Regions from separate parts of the uncultured Hymenobacter sp. genome, predicted to be linked through region 3. Evidence: riboswitches for the same ligand, from Rfam matches in the RefSeq annotation. Region 3 holds a riboswitch; each other region holds the start of a gene.
What was found. A riboswitch is a leader RNA that binds a small molecule or an ion and turns the genes downstream of it on or off. The one in region 3 is predicted to bind S-adenosylmethionine.

Region 1 (7,596 bases), on a different contig from region 3:
GCCGCTACAGTACGATTCGCCGCTCAACATTCCGGTGCTACGGCTGGCCGACGTCTACCTGATTTACGCCGAAGCAGCGGGTCCGGCCCTGGGCTTGCCTTATTTGAACCGGGTGCGTCGTCGGGCCTTCGGTTTGCCCATTGAGGTACCTTCGGCCCGAGACTTAACCATCACCGACGTCACGGCCTATAAAGCGGCGGTGCTGCGGGAGCGTCGGTACGAGTTTGCCTTCGAAGATGACCGTTGGTACGACCTGAAGCGTACAAATACCCTGATTCCGGTGATGCGTGCCCAAGGCAAAAATATTCAAGACTTCAACGTAGTGCTCCCCATCCCCCAGTCGGAGCGCGACGTGAATCCTAATTTGGTGCAAAATCCAGGGTACTAACCGTATATTCCAATCCTGAAGAACAAGAAAAGCCGTGTGCCACCCGCTGGACGCGGCTTTTCCTATCTCTTCGGTACCAGGCTCACTTCCCTTCCCACATCTTTCCCCATCCATGGCAGCCCCAACCCCAACCCTTAGCAACCGGCCCGTCGGCACTTCTTCGGCTAGCTCGCAGCGCTACACTTCCGCGCTAAGTGCCGTCACTACTCTTTTCTTTCTGTGGGGATTCATCACCTGTCTCAACGACATTCTGATTCCCTACCTGAAGGCCATCTTCCAGCTCTCGTTTGCCCAGGCCAACCTAATTAACCTCTGTTTCTTTGGAGCTTATTTTCTGGTAAGTATTCCGGCGGGTAAGCTGGTGGCGCGGGTGGGCTATAAGCGCGGCATGCTCATTGGGTTTGTGGTAGCGGCCGCCGGTGCTTATCTATTTTATCCGGCAGCTTCGCAGCGGGCGTATGGCTTGTTTCTGGGGGCGCTGTTCGTACTGGCTTCCGGTATCACCATTTTGCAGGTAGCGGCCAATCCGTACGTGGCTATTCTGGGCCCGCCCGCCTCGGCTTCGGCGCGCCTCACGCTCACGCAGGCGTTCAATTCGCTCGGCACCTTCCTGGCGCCTCTGCTTGGCAGCGCCCTCATTTTGAGCCGCTTGCCGAAGTTGGACAACGCCGCCAGCGCTGCTTCCATCGACATCACGGCCGTGCAGATACCGTACTTGGTTATTGGCACCGTACTCCTGCTGATTAGCTTGATGCTCAGCCGCATCAATCTGCCACAAATTGAACATGCTACGGAAGCCGATACAGCAGAAGGCGCCAGCTCGACGCGGGCCTGGAACTACCGCCACTTGGTGCTCGGGGTAGTGGGCATCTTTGCTTACGTAGGTGCTGAAGTAGCTATTGGCTCGCACATCGTTAATTACCTGGCGCTGCCTGATGTGATGGGCCTAGACCCCAAAACGGCGGGCGACCGAGTGGCTTTGTATTGGGGCGCAGCCATGGTGGGCCGATTTGCCGGTGCTTACTTACTCAACAAGTTTGCGCCTACCAAGCTACTTGCTTTCAACGCTATAGGCGCGGTGGTACTCGTACTGATTTCTATCAACACCTCGGGAGCCGTAGCCATGTGGAGCTTGTTGGCCGTGGGCTTGATGAACTCGCTGATGTACCCAACCATCTTCACGCTGGCCGTAGCCGGCTTGGGCCGCCACACCGAGGAAGCTTCGGGCTTGCTGTGCACAGCTATTGTGGGTGGGGCCCTGGTGCCCTTGCTGTTTGGCTTCATTGCCGACAACAGCGGTTTGCGGCTGGCTATGCTGCTGCCAATTGTGTGCTATCTGTACGTGATGTGGTACGGTTTGCGCGGCAGCCGCCGTGCAGCCACGGTCTAAGTTAAGCTTCCTTGTCTGGAAGAAAGAATCCTGCCCAACAACCATCAAATATGCTTGGTATCGTGTCGGCAATTGGCCCGGTGGCTTCCTTGGTTGTAGCCATCGGGCCAATGTGATTCTAGAGGTTGCCAGTAGCTAAACCAAGTGGTTGTGTGGGCTTGCCCCGTCTTTTTTGCGTTGCTTTTTAGTATCTTATAGTCAGCTAGTAAGATATAGATACACACTTATTGCTTTCAAGAGTATGCTTGCTGACACAACGCTTCGCTTGCTGACTATTGCAACGGTTAGCTTGTGGTTTGACGGCAGGGCAACGGCCCAACGCCTGGTTCCCGGCTACGTTATTTTAATTGCCGGCGACAGTCTACCAGGAGCTATCCGCCTCAGTTCACCCATTGAGCAGCAACGAGAAGTGAAATTTGTGCCCTTGGCAGCCAATCAACTGCTTAAGTTTTCTCCCGAAAAGGTTCGTGCTTACGGCTACATGAGCGCAAAAGACACCGTGCGCTATGTAGCTTGTCCGGTGCAACTCGGCTACCCGGTTGTTTACCGCACCAAAGTTGCAGGCCAAGACAACACTTTCATTGAAAAGACTACCAACGACACCGTATGGCTGCTACTAAAGCAAGTTATGGCCGGTCCGGTACAGCTGTATGAGCGCTACGACAGCCACAATGGAGCACCTTCGTTGCGTCAATATTTTCTGCGCAAAGGCCATAACCTGCCCGTCAACACCTATTGGTGGAATTTCCCGAAAGATGCCGCAGTGTTTTTCAAGGACCATTCAGCCCTGACGGCCCAACTCCAAACCAAGCACTACCACGCCCGCGACTTGAAAACGGTGGTTCATATGTACAACAAATGGCAATTGGCGACCACGAAGCCGATTGTACAGTGAAAGTAAGGTCTTGAAAAATTTGTTTTTAAGACGTAGTCGTTTTTCAAATCCTGTCTATCTTTGCTTCCCCTAACGGAAACGCCCGCCGGGAAATGCCTCTTTAGCTCAGTTGGTAGAGCAGCTCATTCGTAATGAGCAGGTCGTTGGTTCGAGTCCAATAAGAGGCTCACTTATATATACAAAACCCCGAAAAGCCCTTTCTTACGCAGGGCTTTCCGGGGTTTTGCTTTTACACTGAATCCTAAGCTATTGCGAGGCAGACCTGTATCTGCCCCGCAATTCGCCCAAGTCTTATGAAGCCAGGACTTGAATTACGGCTTCCGAGAAGCGTTCCATTTCTTCGAGCTGCGGACTGCACTGCAACAAGAACAAGTCTACGCCTACCGCTTCGAAGGCGGCAATGCGCTCGGCTACTTGGTCGGGCGTGCCCGTCAGGCCAGAGCGTAGGCCGCGGTTCGATACCGAGTAGTCTTGCAAGGAAACCTGGTTTTCGAGCTGCGTGCCGGCTAGCCACTGCTGATAGTTTTTGTAGCCGGCGGCCGAGCCTTGCACGTTGGTGATACGGTCCAGTTCCTTTTTCACTTCCTGCTCGGTGTTGCGCACAATGGAGTAAGCGGCCACCCCGAATTTCATGCGTGGCAAGCCCAGCTTTTCGCGCCGTTCACTCAGGTCCTGGATGCGGCGGCCGATGGCCTCGGGCTCGTCGCCGTGCATTACGTAGCCGTCGCACTGGGCAGCAATCAGGTTTTTAGCGGCTTCCGATTCGCCACCGGCGTAAATAAACGGCCGCGGGCGCGACACCGGCTTGGGCTGCAAAATGGAGTCGGTTACCTTGTAGAACTTGCCTTCGAAGGTGAAGTGGTCCTGCTTCCAAAGGTTGTCCACTACGTGCAACCATTCGGCGGTGCGGGCATATCGGTCGTCGTGCTGCTCGAAGTGCACGCCGTACTTCTTGGCCTCGTCCTGCCACCACGACGATACCACGTTCAACGACAGCCGGCCGCCGCTGATGTGGTCGATGTTGGCGGCCTGCTTGGCCAGCAAAGCCGGCGAGTGAAAAGTAGGCCGCACAGCCACCATCAACTCGATTTTCTTGGTGACGGCGGCCAAGGCGGCAGCCGTGCTCCAGGCATCCAGCGAAGGAGCTTCCTCGCCTTTGATATCGTTGAGGTTCAGCTCGGCGATGAGCGAGAGGTCGTACCCGAGGTCCTCACTGCGCTGAGCCAGCGTTTTGACGTAGTCCCAATCGGCGCGCATGTTTTCGTCTTCGACGTTGCGCAGCCACCCGCCGAAGACGGGCATCCAATATCCGTATCTCATTATACTACAGCCGTTTCGATTTGCGATTCATTCACAGCTTGCGGAGCAGCAACAGGAAGTTGAGTTACCAAGTAATCTACGAAGCGGGCGTAGGGGTCGAAACCCACCACATTCACGGCATCGGCCACGAAGTTGGACAGCGCGTTGATGTCGTAAAACAGTACGTCGCCGTTGCGGTCGTCGATGAGGTACTCGATACCACCCACGTCGATTTTAGCGGCGGCCACAATGCGCTCCACGGCCTCAATTACGTCGGCCGGGGGCGTGAAGGCTTCCACTTGGATGCCTTTTTTGGGCGCTTCGGTGAGGCAAAATTCGGCGGACTGCTCTTCGGGAATCTGGCAGATTTCAGCGGGGCATAGGTTGAAGCTTTCGCCGGTGGTGTACACCTTCATGGCGTACAGAAACTTACCGTTCAGGGTTTCTACCCGGTGAATGTTGCCGCCGCGGGGCGTCACATACTCCTGCACCAACGCCGTTTGGTCGATGCCAAGGTCGATTTGACCGGCTTCTACGGCCGCCTGCACGCCTTTCAGCGTATCGAAGCGAATAATGCCCGCCCCGCTGCCGCCAATATTCACCTTCACCACAATCGGAAATTGCAGCTGCTGAGCTGCATCGGCGATGCGCGAGGCATGATTCACCACAAACGATTTAGGGTATTTCAGGCCTAAAGAAGCAAACAGCGAGAGTTGACGGGCTTTGTTGGTTTCGATGCTGGTAGCCACCGAGCCATTGATGATGCGCGTGCCAATCCGCTCTAGGTGGGTAGCAAAACCCGCCGTGTGGAAAATACCCTGGCCGTGGCCGCGCAAGTAAGCCGAAGAGCTCATGCGGTTTACTACCAGCGCGTAGCGGCTTTCGGTTTCCGAGGGGTTGAAAAGGTGATGAGCGGCGTCAATCTTTTCGTAGGGCAGCCCACGGCGGTCTAGCTCGGCAAACAGCGGTTTGAACCATTCGGGGTGCTCGTAGTAGATGCCAATCGGCTTGGTTGAGGCAGGCATGAGAAAAAGAGGGTTATAAAAGACCAGAAAATCGAGAGAACAGCGCGAGGCAGTGAAGTCGCGCAAACAACAGAACTATGAGGAAGAGGGTTGCACCAGAAACAACAACGTATTATCGACTTATACGGGAGTAAATTATTTAACCTGCTTTGCAAGCCAAATCAACTCGAGTTTCTAGCCCGCCAACTAGGAAGTGGAAGCATGTCATGTTGCGGCGTTAGAGTTAGTAGGCGGTCTGCCACCGCTACGCAGTCAGAAAGCAATGAAACTCTAAAACCCAAAAACCTGAGGTTGCCCTGCGGCAGAGGTATTAACCAGGTTAACAGAAAGTGGCTGACGCAAGGGCGTTCCTTCGCTTTTAGCTACCCAGGACCGCCCACCTATGAATAGCTCAGCAACACGTGCTGCAACAACACCCATGCTGTAAAGCAGAAAAGGTAGCGGAAGAGGCGGCGGTGTTGATGAAGCGTTTCACGGCAACTTGTTTTATAGGGTCAGGACTTGGCTGCGCTGACCTTCGGTTGGCACCGTTCCAGATGATCTGGGGGTTGCCGGCGTTTCGTCGAGCTTGTCTCTCCACGCCTCTGTATAAAAACAATTCTTTTGCTTGAAGAATTGATGCCGCAAAGGTAAAGCGGCACTCACTGAAAATGCAAACCAGACTATACTCGCTAGCAATTCGCACCCAAGCACGGCACGCGGCTGCGTGCGTTGCTGTTTGATCGGTCCCATGCTAAGCTTAAGGTTAGATGGAAACACCATAGAAACACTGAATCCACTGCGAAATCTGCCTTTACCCTATTTCCCATAGCTCGCTCCAGGACGTGGTGCGGGCGGGGCTGCATAAGCGCTTGTGCCCGAGCCACGGCGCGGGCTCTCCTTTCGGAACTACCGCCGTGGCTACCTGAACGCAGTTTTGGCCGAAGCGGCGGTTGAGTTGGTCGAGCTTGCGCATAAGAGCGGCCGACTGCGGGCGCTGCACTTCGGGTAGCGGCTCGAAAAGGCTGAGCTGCGGCTGACCGTGCCCTTCCAGGCCATCGAGGATTACGCCGGCTTTCTTGTAGGCCAGCCCCGGTTGCCAAAGCTGCCCGAGCAAGGTGCGGGCAGCGCGCACCAAGTCACTGGTGTTGCTGGTAGCGGACGGTAGCGTGATTTGGGCGGAATGGGTATACGGCGGGGGCGTCGGGCCAAACCGGTTTTGGCCGATAAAAACGGTTAAAATATACGTTGCCGAACCCTGCGCGCGCAGCTTCTCGGCGGCCCGGGAAGTGAAAGCTGCTACGGCCCCGAGCAGATCGTCGAACTTGGATAAGGGCCGGCCGAAACTACGGGTACAGGCAATGCTTTTTCGCGCCAGCGTACCGTCTTCGCTCGGGTGTAGTTGGTGGCAGGGTTTCCCTTGCAGTTCCCGCACCAAGCGGGCACCTACTACCCCACCCATGTGCTTGCGGGCCCAGGCTTCCGAGCAGCAAGCCAAATCGGCGGCCGTCATCAAACCCATGGCGCGCAGCTTTTGACCGTATTGGCGGCCAACGCCCCACACCTCCTCAACCGGCATCTGCCCGAGCGCCCACCATTGCCGCTCCTCGGAATCAAGAGCCAATACGCCTTTGCAGGTAGCGTTTGTTTTCGCTAAGTAGTTGGCGAGCTTGGCTAAGGTTTTGGTAGGTGCAATACCAATGCACGTAGGAATATGGGTCCGCTTGTGAACTTGCTGCCGGATTTTCTGCGCGAATACCTCCAGATTTTTCTGGCAGAGTTCCATGTTGTGCAGCCCCAAAAAGGCCTCATCAATCGAGTATATTTCTATCTCGGGTACCACCGACGCCAGGTAGCTCATCACCCGATAACTCATGTCGCCGTATAGGGGGTAGTTCGAGGAAAACACCTGCACTTGGTGCTGCTTGATAAGCTGGCGAACCTGAAAGTAGGGCGTGCCCATCTTTATTCCCAACGCCTTGGCTTCGGTAGAGCGCGAGACTACGCAACCATCGTTGTTGGAAAGAACTACTACCGGTACGGTGGCCAAATGGGGCTGAAAAGCCCGCTCGCAGCTCACGTAGAAGTTGTTACAGTCGACGAGTGCGAACATGGTCGTGGAGCTTGCCGCTGATGAGTTCGGTGATGACGTGCGTGACTACTCCCCAAATTTGCGCTTGCTCCGGGACGGTGATCTTCAGCGGCTCGTAATCAGGGTTGTCGGGAACGAGCCAGTAGAACCCGTCTCGCTTTTCCAAGCGCTTCACCGTAAACTCGCCCTCCACGGCAGCCACTACCACGTTGCCAAGCTGTGGCTTCAAAGCGCAGTCAACGGCCATCAGGGCGCCGTCGGGAATATGGGAAGGCGGACCGTCCATGCTGTTGCCTTTGACGCGCGCCAGGTACGTGCAGTCAGGATGCGGCAGCAGAATCGTGTTCAAGTCGATTCGTTGATGGCTGTGGTTGTTGTCGGCCGGGCTCGGAAAGCCAGCAGGCACGGGGGTGTCGCACTCAATGAGCCAAACTGGGTGACGAGCAATGTCAAGAATGTCAACGATGCACATATTACAAGGATTGATGCTCACAAATAACGAGCTTTTACTAATTATGTTGGTAATAT
Region 2 (7,596 bases), on a different contig from region 3:
AGTTGCGTGAAGGCCCCTACCAGATTACCGACCTTGTGGGCCACGATTTAGTTGTCGTAGCCACCGACGATAAAGCCTTGAATTTGACCGTCAAGGCCGATGCTACCCGGCAGCGGCTGCTTTGCAACGTGGCCGATACGCCCGACGCCTGCGACTTTTACCTAGGCTCTATCGTGCAGAAAGGCGACCTCAAAATTGCTATCAGCACCAACGGTAAGTCGCCGACCATTGCCAAGCGGCTGCGCGAAATGCTATCCTCGGCCCTACCCGACGAGCTGAACGACGTGCTGCAACGCATGTCCTCGATTCGGGAGAAAGTAGGCGGCGACTTTGCCCACAAAGTCCGCTCCCTGAACGCCGTGACGGCCGAGTTAACCGGCGGGCCCGCCTACGAGTCGCCGGCGGCGGCCATGTGGCGGCGGCGAGCGACGATGTCGCTGCTGGCGTTTATGGGCATTATTGTTCTCAATATTATTTCTTACTACGTCACTTGGCAGCAGGCCTGGGAAGTAGCGAGCAACGCCGATACGTTCTACATTTTTGTGGCCATCGGTTTTGGCGCTCAACTCATTGATGGACTGCTCGGCATGGGCTACGGCGTGGTGACGGCAATTAGCTTGATGAGCTTGAACATCTCACCGGCCGCGGTCAGCGCTAGTATTCACACCGCCGAAATGTTTGCCAGCGGCGCTTCCGGCTACCATCACTACCGCTTCGGCAACGTCAACAAAAAGCTGTTCAAAGTTCTACTCATTCCGGGCATTTTGGGCGCTGTTACGGGCGCTTATTTGTTGGCCACGTTCGGCGAGGAATATGCGCGCTACGTGAAGCCTTTCTTGGCGGTGTACCTGCTGCTATTGGGTATCCGCATCATTTCCAAGGCTTTCTCGAAACCTGGCGCGCGCAAAAAGCACAAGAAGCTAGGGATACTGGCGGCAGCCGGCGGCTTTCTGGATTCGTTTGGCGGCGGCGGCTGGGGGCCCCTCGTGACGAGCACGCTCATTGCCGGCGGCCGCACGCCGCAGTACGTCATTGGGTCGGTGAGTGTCACCGAGTTCTTCGTCACGTTTGCCAGCGCTGTCACGTTCTTTGCTACGCTGGGCATTTCGCACTGGCAGATTATTTTGGGCCTGATTGTGGGCGGCGTGGCCGCCTCACCCCTGGCTGCCCGCCTCGCCGGCCGCATTCCGGTGCGTGGGATGTTCGTGGGCGTGGGTTTAATGGTGATAGTCTGGAGCTTATGGGCGCTGCGAAAGGTGTTTATGTAGGTAAGACGGAAACGTAGAGTTACAAACTATCTGGCCGCAAGAACAATGTAGAGACGCGACACTTCGCGTCTCGGCGTTGAACAACCTCAGCAACGCCGAGACGCGAAGTGTCGCGTCTCTACAACCAGACAGTTTCTGCGCTGTACTTTGTGACGAGTAAAGACAACGCCCCGGCCTTAGAGGACCGGGGCGTTGTTATGGTACTAAGCTATACAAGCTGGCGCTTATGCTCTATTCTGCTCCTGTCGGAGCTTACTGTGCTTCTTGCCGTAGCCGTAGTAAATAGCCAAGCCGATAGCCAGCCAAACGGCCAGCCGCAACCACGTTTCCCACGGCAACGATACCATCATCACCAGGCAAGTAAGGATACCGAGAATGGGCACCACGGGCACCCACGGCGTACGAAAACCGCGCGGCGCGTTCGGCTCTTTTTTGCGCATAATAAGAATGCCCAAGCACACCATCACAAAGGCCAACAGCGTTCCAATGCTGGTCATTTCACCGACCACTGAAATTGGCACGAAGCCTGCAAACAGGGCAATAAACAAGCCCAGCAGCAGATTGGATTGCAGCGGCGTGCGGAACGTGGGGTGAATGCGCCCGAAGACCGGCGGCAGCAGACCATCCTTGGCCATCGAGAAAAACACCCGGCTCTGCCCCAGCAAATCCACCAGAATAACCGAGGTGTAGCCGATGATAATAGCCAGAATAACGGCGGCTGACAGCCAGGCATACGGGGTTTTTTCGATGGCAATGGCCACGGGCGCCGCGCTGTTTTTGAACTCGGTGTAGTTGGCCAAACCCGTCATGACGTGCCCGAAGAGTACGAACAGCACCGTGCAAATCAGCAGGGAGCCGATGATGCCAATGGGCATGTTGCGCTGCGGATTCTTGGTTTCCTGCGCCATAGTGGCCACAATGTCGAAGCCAATAAACACGAAGAAGATAACGCCCGCCCCGCGCAAAATCCCGCTCAGGCCAAACTCCCCGAACGTGCCGGTATTCTCCGGGATGTACGGCTGGTAGTTGGCCGGATCGATGTACTGCCAACCCAAGGCAATAAACACCAGCACCACCGCCACTTTCAGCGTGACCACCAGCGCATTAAACCACGCCGAACCCGACGTGCCCCGAATGATAATGGCCGTTATAGCCAGCACGATCAGCATGGCCGGCACGTTCACGAAGCCATGCACCGCCGTACCGTCGGCCAACGTGGCCGTTTCGAAAGGCGACATCACCAGCTGCGCCGGAATGTGCAGGTTGTACTTGCTCAGGAACTTCACTAGGTATTGCGACCAGCTAATAGCCACCGTGGCCGCCCCAACCGAGTATTCGAGCACCAAATCCCACCCGATTATCCAGGCAAACAGCTCACCCATTGTAGCGTAGGCGTAGGTATAGGCGGACCCCGAAACCGGCACCATGGAAGCAAACTCGGCGTAGCAAAGGGCCGAAAACGCGCAGCCAATAGCGGCCACCACAAACGAGAGTGTAACGGCCGGGCCGGTGTTGTTGGCGGCGGCAATGCCGGTGAGCGAGAACAGGCCCGCCCCAATAATTACCCCGATACCAATCGTAATCAGGTTGAAGCCGTTCAAGCTTCGTTTCAGTGTGTGGGAACCCGTTTCGGCAGCTTCTAACCGCAGCAGCTCCAGTGATTTTTTGAGCATAGAAAGTTGTGTAGGCACGCGCTATACCGCGTTTACCCGTTGAATAAAGCCTAGGGGATGCGCTAAGCAGCTGGTAGTGTAAGCGCAGGAAAGCGCCCGGATATACGCCGCCAGCTAGGCCCTGACCAGTAAAAGAAACAATGAAAATGGGGGCAGGTAGTAGCTGGCTACTGCTTTACGCCTCCACAAAGGCAAGCTCTGGCACCATGGCCACAGTTATCTACCGCTCAGCAGCAACAACACCCCCCGCCACAACAAGCCCACTCCCGGCCCGCAGGCCCGGCGAATGAAACAGCAACAACAGAAAGCGGGGTATTTAGTGAGTGAGGCACGGTAACTTGTTTTTATATAGTCGTCAGGCAGTGAATCTGCTGACCATCGGTTGGCACCGTTCCGCGGGGTGCGGGGGTTGCCGGCGCGTCTTGGAGCCTGTCTCTCAGCGCCTCTGTATAAAAACAATCCTTCGTCGGTAAAGAATTGGTGCCGCAAAGGTAAGGCCGGCCTTCGCGCATTCCCAAATGCGTAGTTATAGTTGAGAATAATCGGCGGCGGCACTGCTCCAGCAAGCTAACGCTAGCCAACAAACACGAAATAGATTTTGAATAACCCCTACCCGGCCGCTTCCGTCTGCCCATCTTGGCCAGGCTTGTTGGCGCGCATCAGGAACACGAGGGGTATTGACAACAAACAGGCAAACCCTAGCAAGTAGAAGGAATCGATGTAGGACAAGATGTTGGCTTGCAACTGCACGGCGCCGTAAATGGTAGCTTGAGCGCGTTCGGTTGCTTCGGCCAGGCTGCCTCCAGCGGCGGCTTGGGTGGAAGCTAGGTTTTGCAGTCCCGCTTCGTAGTTGGGATTAGAGAAGGTGAGGCTGTCGATAATACGGCTTTGGTGGAACTGCGCCCGGCGGGCAATCAGGGTGGTGATGGCGGCAATACCGAAGCTACCACCCAACGACTGCGCTAGGTTGATAAGGGTTGCGGCCTGGTTGGTTTTGTTTTTGGCTATCCCGACGTAGGCCGCCACACTAATCGGCACGAAGAGGAAAGCCAATCCCACGCTTTGAAACACCCGGGCCTTGGCCACGCTCGCAAAGTCGATATCGGAGCTAAGCACACCGGCATAATTGAAAAGCGCGAACGTACTGATAATCAACCCCAGCAGAATCATCCAGCGGGCTTGCACCTTCGAGGCCAGCACACCCACCACGGGCATAAGTAAGAGCACTGCCGCCCCACCCGGCGAAATGGCTAAGCCACTCTTTATGGCCGTGTACCCCAGCAGATTCTGTAGAAACAAGGGCAACTGCGTAGAACTGCTAAACAACACGGCGCCCACGGAAAACATAACCAGCACGGCCGCCGCGAAATTGCGGTGCTTGAGCAGTTTCAAGTCAATGACCGGGTCTTTGGAACGCCATTCCCAGATCACTCCAGCTACTAAAGCTATGGCCGCTACCCCAGCCAACACTGTGATGGCGCCCGAGCTGAACCATTCTTCCCGCTCGCCCCGGCTCAATACGTATTGTAGCGCGCTGAGTCCTACCGCCAGCAAACCCAGCCCGACATAGTCCACGTTCAGCCCGCCAGCCCATTTGGCGGCTTTCTCTTTCACCAGCGCCGGCGGATCTTTCACTAGAATCGACACCAGAAAAGCCGTTACGATGGCCACGGGCACGTTCACGAAAAACACCCAGTTCCAGCTGGCATTGTCTACGAGGTAGCCGCCTAGCGTGGGGCCTACGGTGGGCGCTACCACCGTTGCCACCCCATAGGCCGCAAAAGCCAGCCCGCGCTGCGCCGGCGGAAACGTATCGGTGAGGATGGCCTGGGCCATGGGCGAAAGCATGCCGCCACTCAGCCCCTGTATCACCCGCATAAACACCAGAAACCCAATGGTCGGCGACAAGCCGCACAGCAGCGAAGTAGCACCATAAGCCAGCAAACAAATCGAGAACAGGCGCTTGCGCCCCACCACCGTAGCCAGAAACCCGGCCACCGGTAGCACCACCGCCTTCGACACCAGTTGGGCCGTTACCACCCACGTTACCTCGTCTTCGGCGGCGCTTAGGTTGCCCCCAATCTGCGATAGTGCCACCGATACACTGGTATCATCCAGCACTTCCATGAAGGTTGCCATGGCCACCGTCACCGCAATTAGCCACTTCAGGTTGTCCCCGTGGCTAGCGGCAACGCTGCCCGCAGGCTTTTTCAAGGTTTTGGTCTGGCTCATCAGCTGAAAATTCGGGCCGCTCTACTGCGGCGTGGTGTGCAAGTGCGTGCGTAGCTGCGTCACGGCTTCCTTGTAGTGGGTGGTGAAATCGGCCAGGATTTCCGCACGCGTTACACTCTCGATTTCGCGCCCTTCCGCCCAGGTGCTAAGTAGCTCGATAGTTTTAGTGCGGGCAGGCTTTTTGTCGTCTTTCTTTTCGTCTTTTTCCCCGTCCTCCCCTTCCGCCGCATCGTCCTGTTCTGGCTCTTCCTGGTCGTCTTCCGCTGCTTTCTGGCCGGCGGCATCGGCGGCTTTAGCGGCTAGCTCGTTTTCCTCGAACCAGCAATGGATGTAGGGCGTGACGGTTTCGATGCGGGCTTCAGCCACCACGGCATACTGAAACTCCACGGGGCCTTCAGGCCGATGTACAATCAGGTAGATTCGGCTTTGATCGAGGCCGGTTTCGCAGGTGCGGCCGTGTTGGCGCAGCGCTTCGGCCGCCGCTTCTAGGGCCGGACGCGCCACTTCGGTGTAAAAGGTACCCTGCCGGGTAAGGTTGCGGCTAAACGCCTGATTTTCGCGGTCTACAGTGGCGAAGAAGTCGTTCAGATCAGCTTGCCAGCGGCCAGACGCATTAGGAGGTTGGGTTTCCATTGATAGTGGATTCTACTGGATTGTTTGGGCCGTTGTGCTTGACCTAGCAGCCGCTTAACGAAGTATCTCTGTGCCGACGCTGAACAGGGCATCGTTTTGCTTTGCCAAGTGCAGTTAGACAGGCGGTTCAGCAGTAATAGCAGGCAGTTTGCTTTCAGCGTACTATCGCGGCGCGGGAGCGGGTAGCCTTATCAGGAGCAGCGGGCTTCTCAGTGGGCTCTATGCTGATGTCTACCTCCGGCACCACCGACATGCCGGGGGCCAGCAAGTGCAAGTTGGGTTGGCCGTCGAACACGATTTTGACTGGGATTCGCTGCACTACTTTCACGTAGTTGCCGGTGGCATTTTCGGCGGGCAGCAAGCTAAAGCGGGCCCCCGTTCCGCGTTGAAAGCTCTCTACCTTGCCCCGAAATTTCTCACTTGGATAGGCATCTACCTCCAACTCAACTGGCTGACCAGCCCGCATCTTTTCCAATTGGGTTTCTTTGAAATTGGCCGTCACCCATAGCTGGCCGTAGGTAAGAGCCATAAGTTGCTGCCCCAGCGCTACGGTTTGCCCTTCATCCACGGCCTTGCGCGTGACGCGTCCGGTTTCGGCGGCGTAGATTTTGGTGTAGGAAAGCTGCAACCTGGCTTCATCGGCGGCGGCCTGCGCCTCGCCTATCTGGGCTGCCGTCACGCTGATTTGCTCGGTGGCTTGGCGGTAGTCGTTTTCAGCTTGCGCTACGGCGGCGCGCGCCTGCCCAACCTGGGCACGCACGGTTTGGGTGCGCTTGCGAGCGGCATCAGCCTGAGCCGCCGTGGTACGAGCTGCCGTCTGCACTTGGTCGTAGCGCTGGCGCGACACGGCATCGGTTTTGTAGAGTTCGGCGTAGCGCTGCTCGTCGCGGGCGTCACGAGCCGCTTGGGCTTGTGCGGCTCGTTCTTCAGCCTGGGCTTGCTCGAGCGAAGCCGCCGCCGCCGCCAACTGGGCCCGCTGCTGATCAATCACACTGCGCCGCGACGTAGCAGCCCGCGCAGACGCTTCCCGCTGGGCCTGCGCACTCACGACTCCTGCCTGCGCCTGGTTGAGCCGCGCTTGATAGTCGCGCGGGTCCAGCTCTAGCAGCAGAGTGCCGGCCTGCACCAGTTGGTTGTCACGCACATACACCTTACGCACCGTACCCGCCGCTCGGGGGCTCACTCGCACTGCATCCCCCTCAATGAAGGCGTTATCGGTGGACTCGTGGGCACGGGCGTGCAGGTAGTAGCGAATCCCGAAGAACAGCACCGCCAGCAGCAGGACAATGGCGCCAATTACAAACCAGGGCCGCTTATAAATGGGGGTTTCCGTAGTTTCATCAGGCGCATCCGCGGACTGCTTCTCCACGGTCCGCCGGCCTCGGGCACTAAGGTCTGGGGCATCGGAGGGGTCGGCCGTTTGCCGCTGGGCCAAGCCACGGGGGGCACTGCGGGCGGCGGGTTGGGTTGTATGGTCTGCCATCTGGCGGGGAATTATTAATTCAGCAAATAAGTGATTCAGCGAAGTGCCGAAGTAATGGCGGGGTGAAGCATTTAAATGCCTATGTGTACCAACAACTCACCACGCTTTTATCTAGCTCGTTCACAGACGGAAAGATTGCGCTGTGCCGGTAGCAGCAGCAAAATTGAGACGTGCCGCGCCGTACTGCGCCAGCGCTTGCACGCGTAAAGCACGGGCGTTGGCCAACCCAGCCTGTGCCTCCAGCACGTCGGTGTTGTCGGCTACGCCGGCCCGGAAGCGTTGGGTGGCTAGTTCCAATTCGCGCGTC
Region 3 (7,596 bases):
AGTGTTAGGCGAGGCGCCGAAACATCTGGCTGGGTTTCAATCAGTGGTGTGGCAACGGCAGCGCGCTTGATGATTCAACAAGCCACGCCTAACCGCTAGACCGTACCTATTTATCCACTCACCCGGTGCGTGTCTTGCCAGCGGAGCAGACGGCGGCTGAGCAGGGAAAGCAGAGCATCGGTAAGCTGGCCGAGCACAGCGAACAGTAAGATGCTAGCCAGAATGGTTTGCGGCCGGCCGGTCATTTGGCCATCAACCAGCAGAAACCCTAAGCCCTTGTTGGCACCCATGATTTCCGCCGCCACCACGAACATCCAGCCGAGCCCTAAGCCGCTGCGCAGTCCCACAAAATAGGCGGGCAGCGTAGCGGGCATGAAAATGCGCCGCACCAGTTGTAACCCGGATAGCCGATATACCCGGCCCACTTCCACGAGCTTGCGGTCCACCCCCTGAATACCGCTCATTAAGTTGAGATACACCGGAAAAAACACGCCCACGGCAATTAAAACCACCTTCGAGGTTTCGTAAATGCCCATCCAAAGAATGAACAGCGGCACCCACGCCAACGACGGAATATTGCGAATGCCTTGCAGCAGCGGGTCGAGCAGTTGGTTGAGCGTGCGGGAGTAGCCGGTTAGTGCTCCAAACACCGTAGCCAAAGCCCCGCCTAACACGAAACCAAGGGCCACTCGCCAGAGCGTAATGCCCAGATGCTCCCACAGTTCCCCCGTCAGGGCCATTTGCCAGATGGTAGCTAACACGCGCGAAGGCGCCGGCAGCAGATTGGGTGGCAAAACGCCCACGCGCGCCAGCACTTCCCAAACAACCAGCAACACCGCTGGCAGCACCGCACCGCGTAGCCAGCCCCAACGGCCGGGCGTGCGCAACGCGGCAACTTGCCGCGTTGGCGTGCTAGCCGCAACCGGCGCCGGTACACTCGCCGCCGAAGCGGAAATAGATGAGGATTGAGACATGAACGGTGGTTAGTGGTTTGTCGTCCCGACCGAAGAGAACAACAAACGGGACTTGAAGCTTATTGGGCCGCCGTGGCTTTCACCTTGGCTGGCGTGATTTTGTCGGCAAACTGGGTATCTATCAAGTTGCTGACGGTTTGATTGATGTCTACATTCTGGTCGATGGCGCCGCTTTTCTTGAGCACGTCGCCGGCGGCGGAAATGGTGCTGCGCTGCTGCGGACCGAAGCTGATGTTGGAAAAGTCGGTGCGCTCTAGCTGCTTGACCGCTACGGCTTCGCTAAGCTTGGCCTCGGTGGCCAGCGTCTTCTTCAGTTCCTCGGGGTGCTGAAGCGCCCACTGCCGCGCTTTTTCGTAAGCAGCCAGCACTTGGTCGACTAAGGCTGGATTTTGCTTGGCAAATTCCTCGCGCACATTCAGTACGCCGTAGCTATTGAAGTCGGCGTTGCGATAGAAAAGTTGCGCCCCCGATTCCAACTCGGCTTTAGCCATGTGGGGATCCAGCCCAGCCCAGGCGTCAACGTCGCCTTTCTCGAGGGCGGCCCGCCCATCGGGGTGTTGCAACGGAATTAGCTCGATATCCTTTTCACTCAGCCCGGCTTGGTCGAGGGCGCGTAGCAGAAAGATGTACGGATCGGTGCCGCGGGTAGCCGCCACACGCTTGCCTTTCAGGTCCGCCACCGACTTGATAGTGGATTTCGGGCCGGTGCATAGTGCCGTCCATTCTGGTTTCGAGTAGATATAAATGGCTTTCAGCGGGTTGCCATTGGCTTTGCCAATCAGTGCGGCCGCGCCGGCCGTGGAGCCGAAATCGATGCTGCTGCCATTAAGAAACTCCAAGGCCTTGTTGCTGCCCTGGCTGAGCACCCATTCCACTTTGATGTTCTGTTTGGCAAGATCCTTTTCCAGCCAGCCTTGCTGTTTCAATACCAAACTCAAGGGGTTGTAGTAGGCATAATCCAGACGGATAATGTCTGGCTGCGCACTTTTGGTCTCATTGCTAATTCCTCCACATCCGGCTAACACCAGAAGCAGTGCTAGCAAGCTGCCAAAGAAAAGCAGGCGGGCAGGTTGTGTACGACGGGAGGTGTTTGGTTTCATGAGAAAACAATGAAAAAGCTATAGATATACGCCCGTCATGAGGAGCTTCCGCAGCGCATGATATTCCTTGCTGTATTCCTGTATTCGAAGCGTTGTTAATGCGCGAAGCTGAGAGCGTGAAAGCGTTCCAAGAAATGAGTGATGTGGGCCGTTTCAATCAGGAAGCCGTCGTGGCCGAAGCGGGAATCCATTTCGGCATACATGGCTCCCGGAATGTGGCGGGCCAAGAGTTGCTGTTCCGCCGGCGGGAACAACACATCAGACGTGATGCCTATCACCAGCGTCCGCGCCCGTACCCGGCGCAAAGCCGCCGCGACACCACCGCGTCCGCGCCCTACGTGGTGCGAATCCATGGCTTTGGAAAGTGCCACGTAGGTGTAGGCGTTGAAGCGAGCCACAAGTTTGTCGCCTTGGTATTGCTGGTAAGCGCTGGCGCGGAAGTCGTCTGTTTTATCGTCAGTCGGTTCTGCTTGGGTTTCGCCGTAGGCACCGTAGCTGCGGTAGCTAAGCAGCGCTATGGCCCGGGCAGCCCGCAAACCAGCTGTTCCGCCGTCAGGCGTTGCTTGGTGGTAAGTGGAGTCGGCGAAAATAGCGAGCCGCTGCGCCTCATTGAAAGCAATACCCCAAGGCGAATGTTGCGCATTGGTAGCCAGCAACACCAAGTTCTCGAACACAGTTGGCTGCTGAATAGCCCATTCCAATGCCTGTTGGCCACCCAGAGAGCCACCAATCAGCGTGTGAATCTGCGTTAAGCCTAAGTGTTGGCGCAACGCTTCGTGGGCCGCCACCAAGTCGCGGATGGTAAGCAGCGGAAACTGCTGATAGCGGGGAGCACCGGTTTCGGGAGCCAGTGAAAGAGGGCTTGTGGAGCCGTAACAAGAACCAAGCACGTTGGCGCACACCACAAACCAGTCGGCCGGGTCGAAATGACACTCTGTTCCGAACAGGCCCGGCCACCAGCTAAGTACATCGGCGTTGGCCGTGAGGGCGTGGCACACCCACACCACGTTGTCGCCGGTGGCGTTCAGCGTGCCAAAAGTGCAATAAGCTACTTCCACGCCCGCGAGTTCTTGGCCGCTTTCCAGCGTCAAAGATTCGGGCAGATGTAAGCTTTGGTTTTCAGGCATTTTGTTTGGTAATGAAGTAATGAGAGATGACTGCTATCTCTCAGGCGGCGGCTTCGCGGACGCCAGCTTGCTCGGGCATTCTGTTCTATCAAGTATCAAGTGGCTCGTTTTGCGCTATACATTTGATACCCCGCTACAAACAGCCAACGGGCTGAGCCAGTAAACCAGCTCAACCCGTGCTAGTGTGGGATAGGAATAGCGGCTCCCTCTCTCACAAAAAAACCGCTTCCCCACCCACGTGCTGCGCTTGCTGGAAGAGCCCGGCCGCCCCTCTCACGACCGGCCGGGCTGGTTCCTCTCCCTATACTTCCAGCACGGCAGCGTGTTCCACTTCCTGCTCGGGCAGTGCGTCGCCACTTGTTGCCTCGGACTGCAAAGGTGCAGCGTCGCGTACGGCGTCAAATGCCTGCTGCAAGTCGGCCTGAATGTCTTCGAAATGCTCGATGCCCACGGAGAGGCGCAGCAGCGTAGGCGTCACGCCGGCGGCACGCTGCTCCACTTCTGATAGCTGCTGGTGCGTGGTAGCCGAAGGCTGAATGATCAGCGTTTTGGCGTCGCCTACGTTGGCCAAATGGCTAACCAGCTTCAGGTTATCGATGAATTGAGTGGCCGTGTCTTTGCTGCCTTTAATGGCGAACGTGAGAACCCCGCCGGCCCCGCGCTTCAGGTATTTCTGCGCCAGTGCGTTGTAAGGGCTGCTCTTCAAGCCCGGATAATTTACGGCTTCCACTTGCGGGTGCTGTTCCAGCCAAGTAGCTACGCGCAAAGCGTTTTCTACGGTGCGCTCCACCCGCAAGCTTAGGGTTTCGAGGCCTTGCAGCAGCAAGAAGGAGTTGAAGGGGCTCTGCGAAGAACCGAAGTCGCGCAAGCCCTCTACCCGGGCCCGGATAATAAAGGCGATGTTGCCGAATGGGCCACCTATGCCGAATACATCATTGAAAATCAAGCCGTGGTAGCCTTCGCTCGGCTCCGTGAACTGCGGAAACTTGCCGTTGCCGAAGTCGTACTTGCCACCATCCACAATCACGCCGCCAATACTAGTGCCGTGGCCGCCAATCCACTTCGTCGCCGATTCCACTACGATGTGCGCCCCGTGCTCTAGCGGCCGGAACAGGTAACCACCCGCGCCAAACGTGTTGTCAACGATAAGTGGCAAGTCGTGCTTCTCGGCAATAGCGGCAATCTTTTCGAAATCGGGAATGCTGAAGCTCGGGTTGCCAATGGTTTCCAGGTAGATAGCCTTGGTTTTCTCGTCAATCAATGGCTCGAAGCTCTCTGGCTTGTCGCCATCAGCGAAGCGGGCTTCAATGCCTAAGCGCTTGAAAGCTACCTTGAACTGGTTGTAAGTGCCGCCATACAAATGGGCCGTACTCACGAAATTGTCGCCGGCCTGCAAAATGTTGTTGAGGGCAATAAACTGCGCCGCCTGCCCCGACGACACGGCCAATGCTGCTACGCCACCTTCGAGGGCCGCAATACGCTGCTCGAACACGTCGGTAGTCGGGTTCATCAGCCGCGTATAAATGTTGCCGAACTCCTTTAAAGCAAACAAGTTGGCGCCGTGCTCGGCGTTCTTGAACACGTAGGAAGTGGTCTGATGAATTGGAACAGCGCGTGAGCCGGTAGTGGGGTCGGGCACTTGACCAGCGTGAAGTTGCAGCGTCTCGAAATGATGGGTTGGAGCAGACATGATTCGACTGATTTAAGAAGTGTATGTAGGAAGAAAGAGAGTGTATCTAGCTGAAAATGAACCACAAATAATTGTGGCGGGGGTGCTCTTCCCCAACCGAAGCGCAGTGGCGCAGGGGTGGCAGAACGCAGCGCAGGTGCCGAAGGCGTACCAGTGCTACTGAGTGGCATTAAGGGGCGAGGAGGGTGCCAGGAACCGTCAGGTGGTTAACAACAGCAACAGTGGGCGCTACAACAGCGGCGCATTCGCATTCGAGCGGCCGAAATGGCAACAGTCGAAACACGAAAACCCATCAGCGAACCAGCACGCGTTGAAGCGAGCCAAGCGGATAGGAAAAGAAAAGCGGAATCTAGGTTGTTTTTCATGGTACTCAACTTATCTCTCCCGCCGATGAATGTCGGAACGGGCAGGAATTGGCACCTTTCGCTTCAACGAAGGTTGCCAGTGGGTCACGGAGCCTGTTCTCTCGCCACTTCTGTATAAATCTGAAAACTGTCCCACCGTAAGCGGGGAGTACCGGGTTGGTGATGCAAATGTAAAACCGGATTTAATATTCGCAATACAATCGAAAAATATTTTTTGTTTTCTTTTTCGCTGTATTTGTTATCTCCAAATTTATATCTATTTGTATTAAATATCGCTGATTATCAGGGCGATAAGCTTGCTTTTCGTGAGGCGTAGACAATCTGCAATAGACGAGTTTTCTGCTTTCCGATCTTCCGAAAGCCTTATTCACTGCATTGCTTGTCTGGGTTTGCGGCATAAAAAAAGCCTCTCCTACTACAGAGCGGCTTTTATAATATTTCTAAGAGAATTTTTCCTAGATCTGTGGCAGGGTCAAAACTTGACCTACCTCGATATGGTCGGGGTTGGCGCCGATGGTAGCCTTGTTGGCATCGTAGATTTGGTGCCACTTAGCGGCGTCGCCGTAGTGGTTCTTGGCGATTTTGGATAGCGAATCGCCACTTACAACGGTGTAGCTCTGGCCTTGTGCGGCTGCGGGCTGCGTTTGTTGAGCAGGATTGCCAAAGAAGTCGGTAGCACCGCCGGTAGCAGGCTTAGCAGCGGGTTCTACAGGCTTTTTTTCGCCTTCGTTCGAGAGAAAATCAAATAATCCCATGGTCGTGCGTTGGTTTAAGGTGAAAGCAGAACGCAGCTCATCTTCATGCAATTGATGGCCACGGTGTCAGGCATCATACGCTGAAGCTGGTAAGAAGTTCAGCTTCCGAAAGTCAACAGTAGAGGAGCTGAACATCTTACGGAAGCCCGTCGTAAGAAGCGCAGTATCGCTTGGGCCTGGCACGAGCGGTATCGTACTCTCTCCCACTTTCAACCAATTTGCACATCTCATGAAAACGATGGCCTCTCCCTTTCGTTATGTAGCCAGCCTGCTAATGCTGCTGGTAGTATTCACTTCTGCTTGCGGCAGCAAAGAAGGCAAAGTAGAAGGTGTTAACATGTTGTACGGCGCCGAAAGCAAGATCTGGAAAACAGATAAAGAGCTGGATGCTACCGGTGACAAAGTGAAGCAAACCGACGCGCAAGAAGATGACCGCATCACGTTCTTCGCCAACGGACAATACAATATGACTTCTTCAGCGGGGGCTGTAAACGGCAAATACACTTTCGACCAAGCCGGCAAAAAAATCGCCATGACTCCCGACGGTGCCTCCCAAAGTAACTCCTTCGATGTGGTAACACTCACGGATGATAAGTTAACCTTGAGGAGCCCTGAGGGTGCCGAACTGCGCCTCGAAAAAGAATAGCAAAAGGTGCAGCAATTAGAACTGCATTAACAACAAAAAAGTCCTTCTACCATGGTAGAAGGACTTTTTTGTGCGTGGCGGTTGACGTAAAGGACTTACGAATGCATAACGGCGGCCGCTTTGCGCGGACCAAATATCCGGGCTATCCAGCGGGGTAGAAACACGGCGCCTAGTATCAGGTACAGATAGTAGGTCACGAGGCGGTAGAGCAGCACCATGAAGTTGGTCATGGTGGGAGTGCCGATGAACTTGCCGAAGAAGGTAGGAAACGCCCCTTCTGCAATACCGGCGCCGCCGGGCGTAATGGCAATCAGCAAAATAACTTTATAGGTGAGGTTGCGGCCGAAAATCAGCCAGAATTCCGGCCAGCTGACGTCAATGAAGGCCGAAATCAAGCAGCCAATTACCAGGTAGCGGGCCGTCCAGACGAAGGCGGTACTAAGGGATGCCCGCAGCCAATAGCCCCAGCCGTTGCCGCGTAGCTCGGCGGAAGCCAGCACCAGTTCGTTGCCCATCTTGTAGGCTTTGCCGCGCAGCCGCCGCAGCCCACGCATCGAAAATAGCCGCACCAGCAGCCGCTTCACCGACCGTGGGTTGATGAAGATGGCGTAGAGCATGAGTAGCGCGTAGATGGTCACGAACACGTAGCTAGCAATAAAGCCGATGCGCAATGTGGCCACCAAGCCGCCCTGCAATGCCTCATGCGGATACAGCGCGTCGCCCCCGATGAGCACGACCAGCGGCACCGCCAGCACATAATAGAGGTTGTCGAGCATGGCGGTGGCCATGATGTAGGCCACTGATTTGCCGAGCGAAATACCTTCCTTGTGCAGGAGCAGCGGCGCAACGGCGGTGCCGCCTACGGCCGAGGGCAACACGCAAGACGAGAACTCCCAAATCATGATAACGTCGAGGGAGGCGCGCCAGGAAAGCACCTTT

Region 1: linked by a shared signal. The riboswitch ahead of ACFE7X_RS03415 (RimK family alpha-L-glutamate ligase) and the one ahead of ACFE7X_RS01750 (O-acetylhomoserine aminocarboxypropyltransferase/cysteine synthase family protein) in region 3 are both predicted to bind S-adenosylmethionine.
Region 2: linked by a shared signal. The riboswitch ahead of ACFE7X_RS00550 (amino acid permease) and the one ahead of ACFE7X_RS01750 (O-acetylhomoserine aminocarboxypropyltransferase/cysteine synthase family protein) in region 3 are both predicted to bind S-adenosylmethionine.

Annotation. Positions count from the first base shown of each region.
Region 1 is NZ_CAXTBM010000005.1:75,303-82,898, reverse strand. Features, by position in the region: gene ACFE7X_RS03440 (RagB/SusD family nutrient uptake outer membrane protein) at 1-388, shown strand, start outside; gene ACFE7X_RS03435 (sugar MFS transporter) at 501-1,778, shown strand; gene ACFE7X_RS03430 (hypothetical protein) at 2,020-2,673, shown strand; tRNA gene ACFE7X_RS03425 (tRNA-Thr) at 2,768-2,840, shown strand; gene ACFE7X_RS03420 (LLM class flavin-dependent oxidoreductase) at 2,965-3,993, opposite strand; gene ACFE7X_RS03415 (RimK family alpha-L-glutamate ligase) at 3,993-4,997, opposite strand; SAM riboswitch class I at 5,481-5,592, opposite strand; gene ACFE7X_RS03410 (Y-family DNA polymerase) at 5,791-7,089, opposite strand; gene ACFE7X_RS03405 (LexA family protein) at 7,067-7,540, opposite strand.
Region 2 is NZ_CAXTBM010000001.1:147,295-154,890, reverse strand. Features, by position in the region: gene ACFE7X_RS00555 (TSUP family transporter) at 1-1,268, shown strand, start outside; gene ACFE7X_RS00550 (amino acid permease) at 1,493-2,941, opposite strand; SAM riboswitch class I at 3,285-3,397, opposite strand; gene ACFE7X_RS00545 (DHA2 family efflux MFS transporter permease subunit) at 3,551-5,173, opposite strand; gene ACFE7X_RS00540 (hypothetical protein) at 5,195-5,806, opposite strand; gene ACFE7X_RS00535 (HlyD family secretion protein) at 5,961-7,289, opposite strand; gene ACFE7X_RS00530 (TolC family protein) at 7,410-7,596, opposite strand, start outside.
Region 3 is NZ_CAXTBM010000002.1:199,769-207,364, forward strand. Features, by position in the region: gene ACFE7X_RS01735 (ABC transporter permease) at 111-974, opposite strand; gene ACFE7X_RS01740 (aliphatic sulfonate ABC transporter substrate-binding protein) at 1,034-2,074, opposite strand; gene metX (homoserine O-acetyltransferase) at 2,170-3,201, opposite strand; gene ACFE7X_RS01750 (O-acetylhomoserine aminocarboxypropyltransferase/cysteine synthase family protein) at 3,503-4,891, opposite strand; SAM riboswitch class I at 5,264-5,377, opposite strand; gene ACFE7X_RS01755 (LysM peptidoglycan-binding domain-containing protein) at 5,712-6,011, opposite strand; gene ACFE7X_RS01760 (lipocalin family protein) at 6,250-6,657, shown strand; gene ACFE7X_RS01765 (YbhN family protein) at 6,753-7,596, opposite strand, start outside.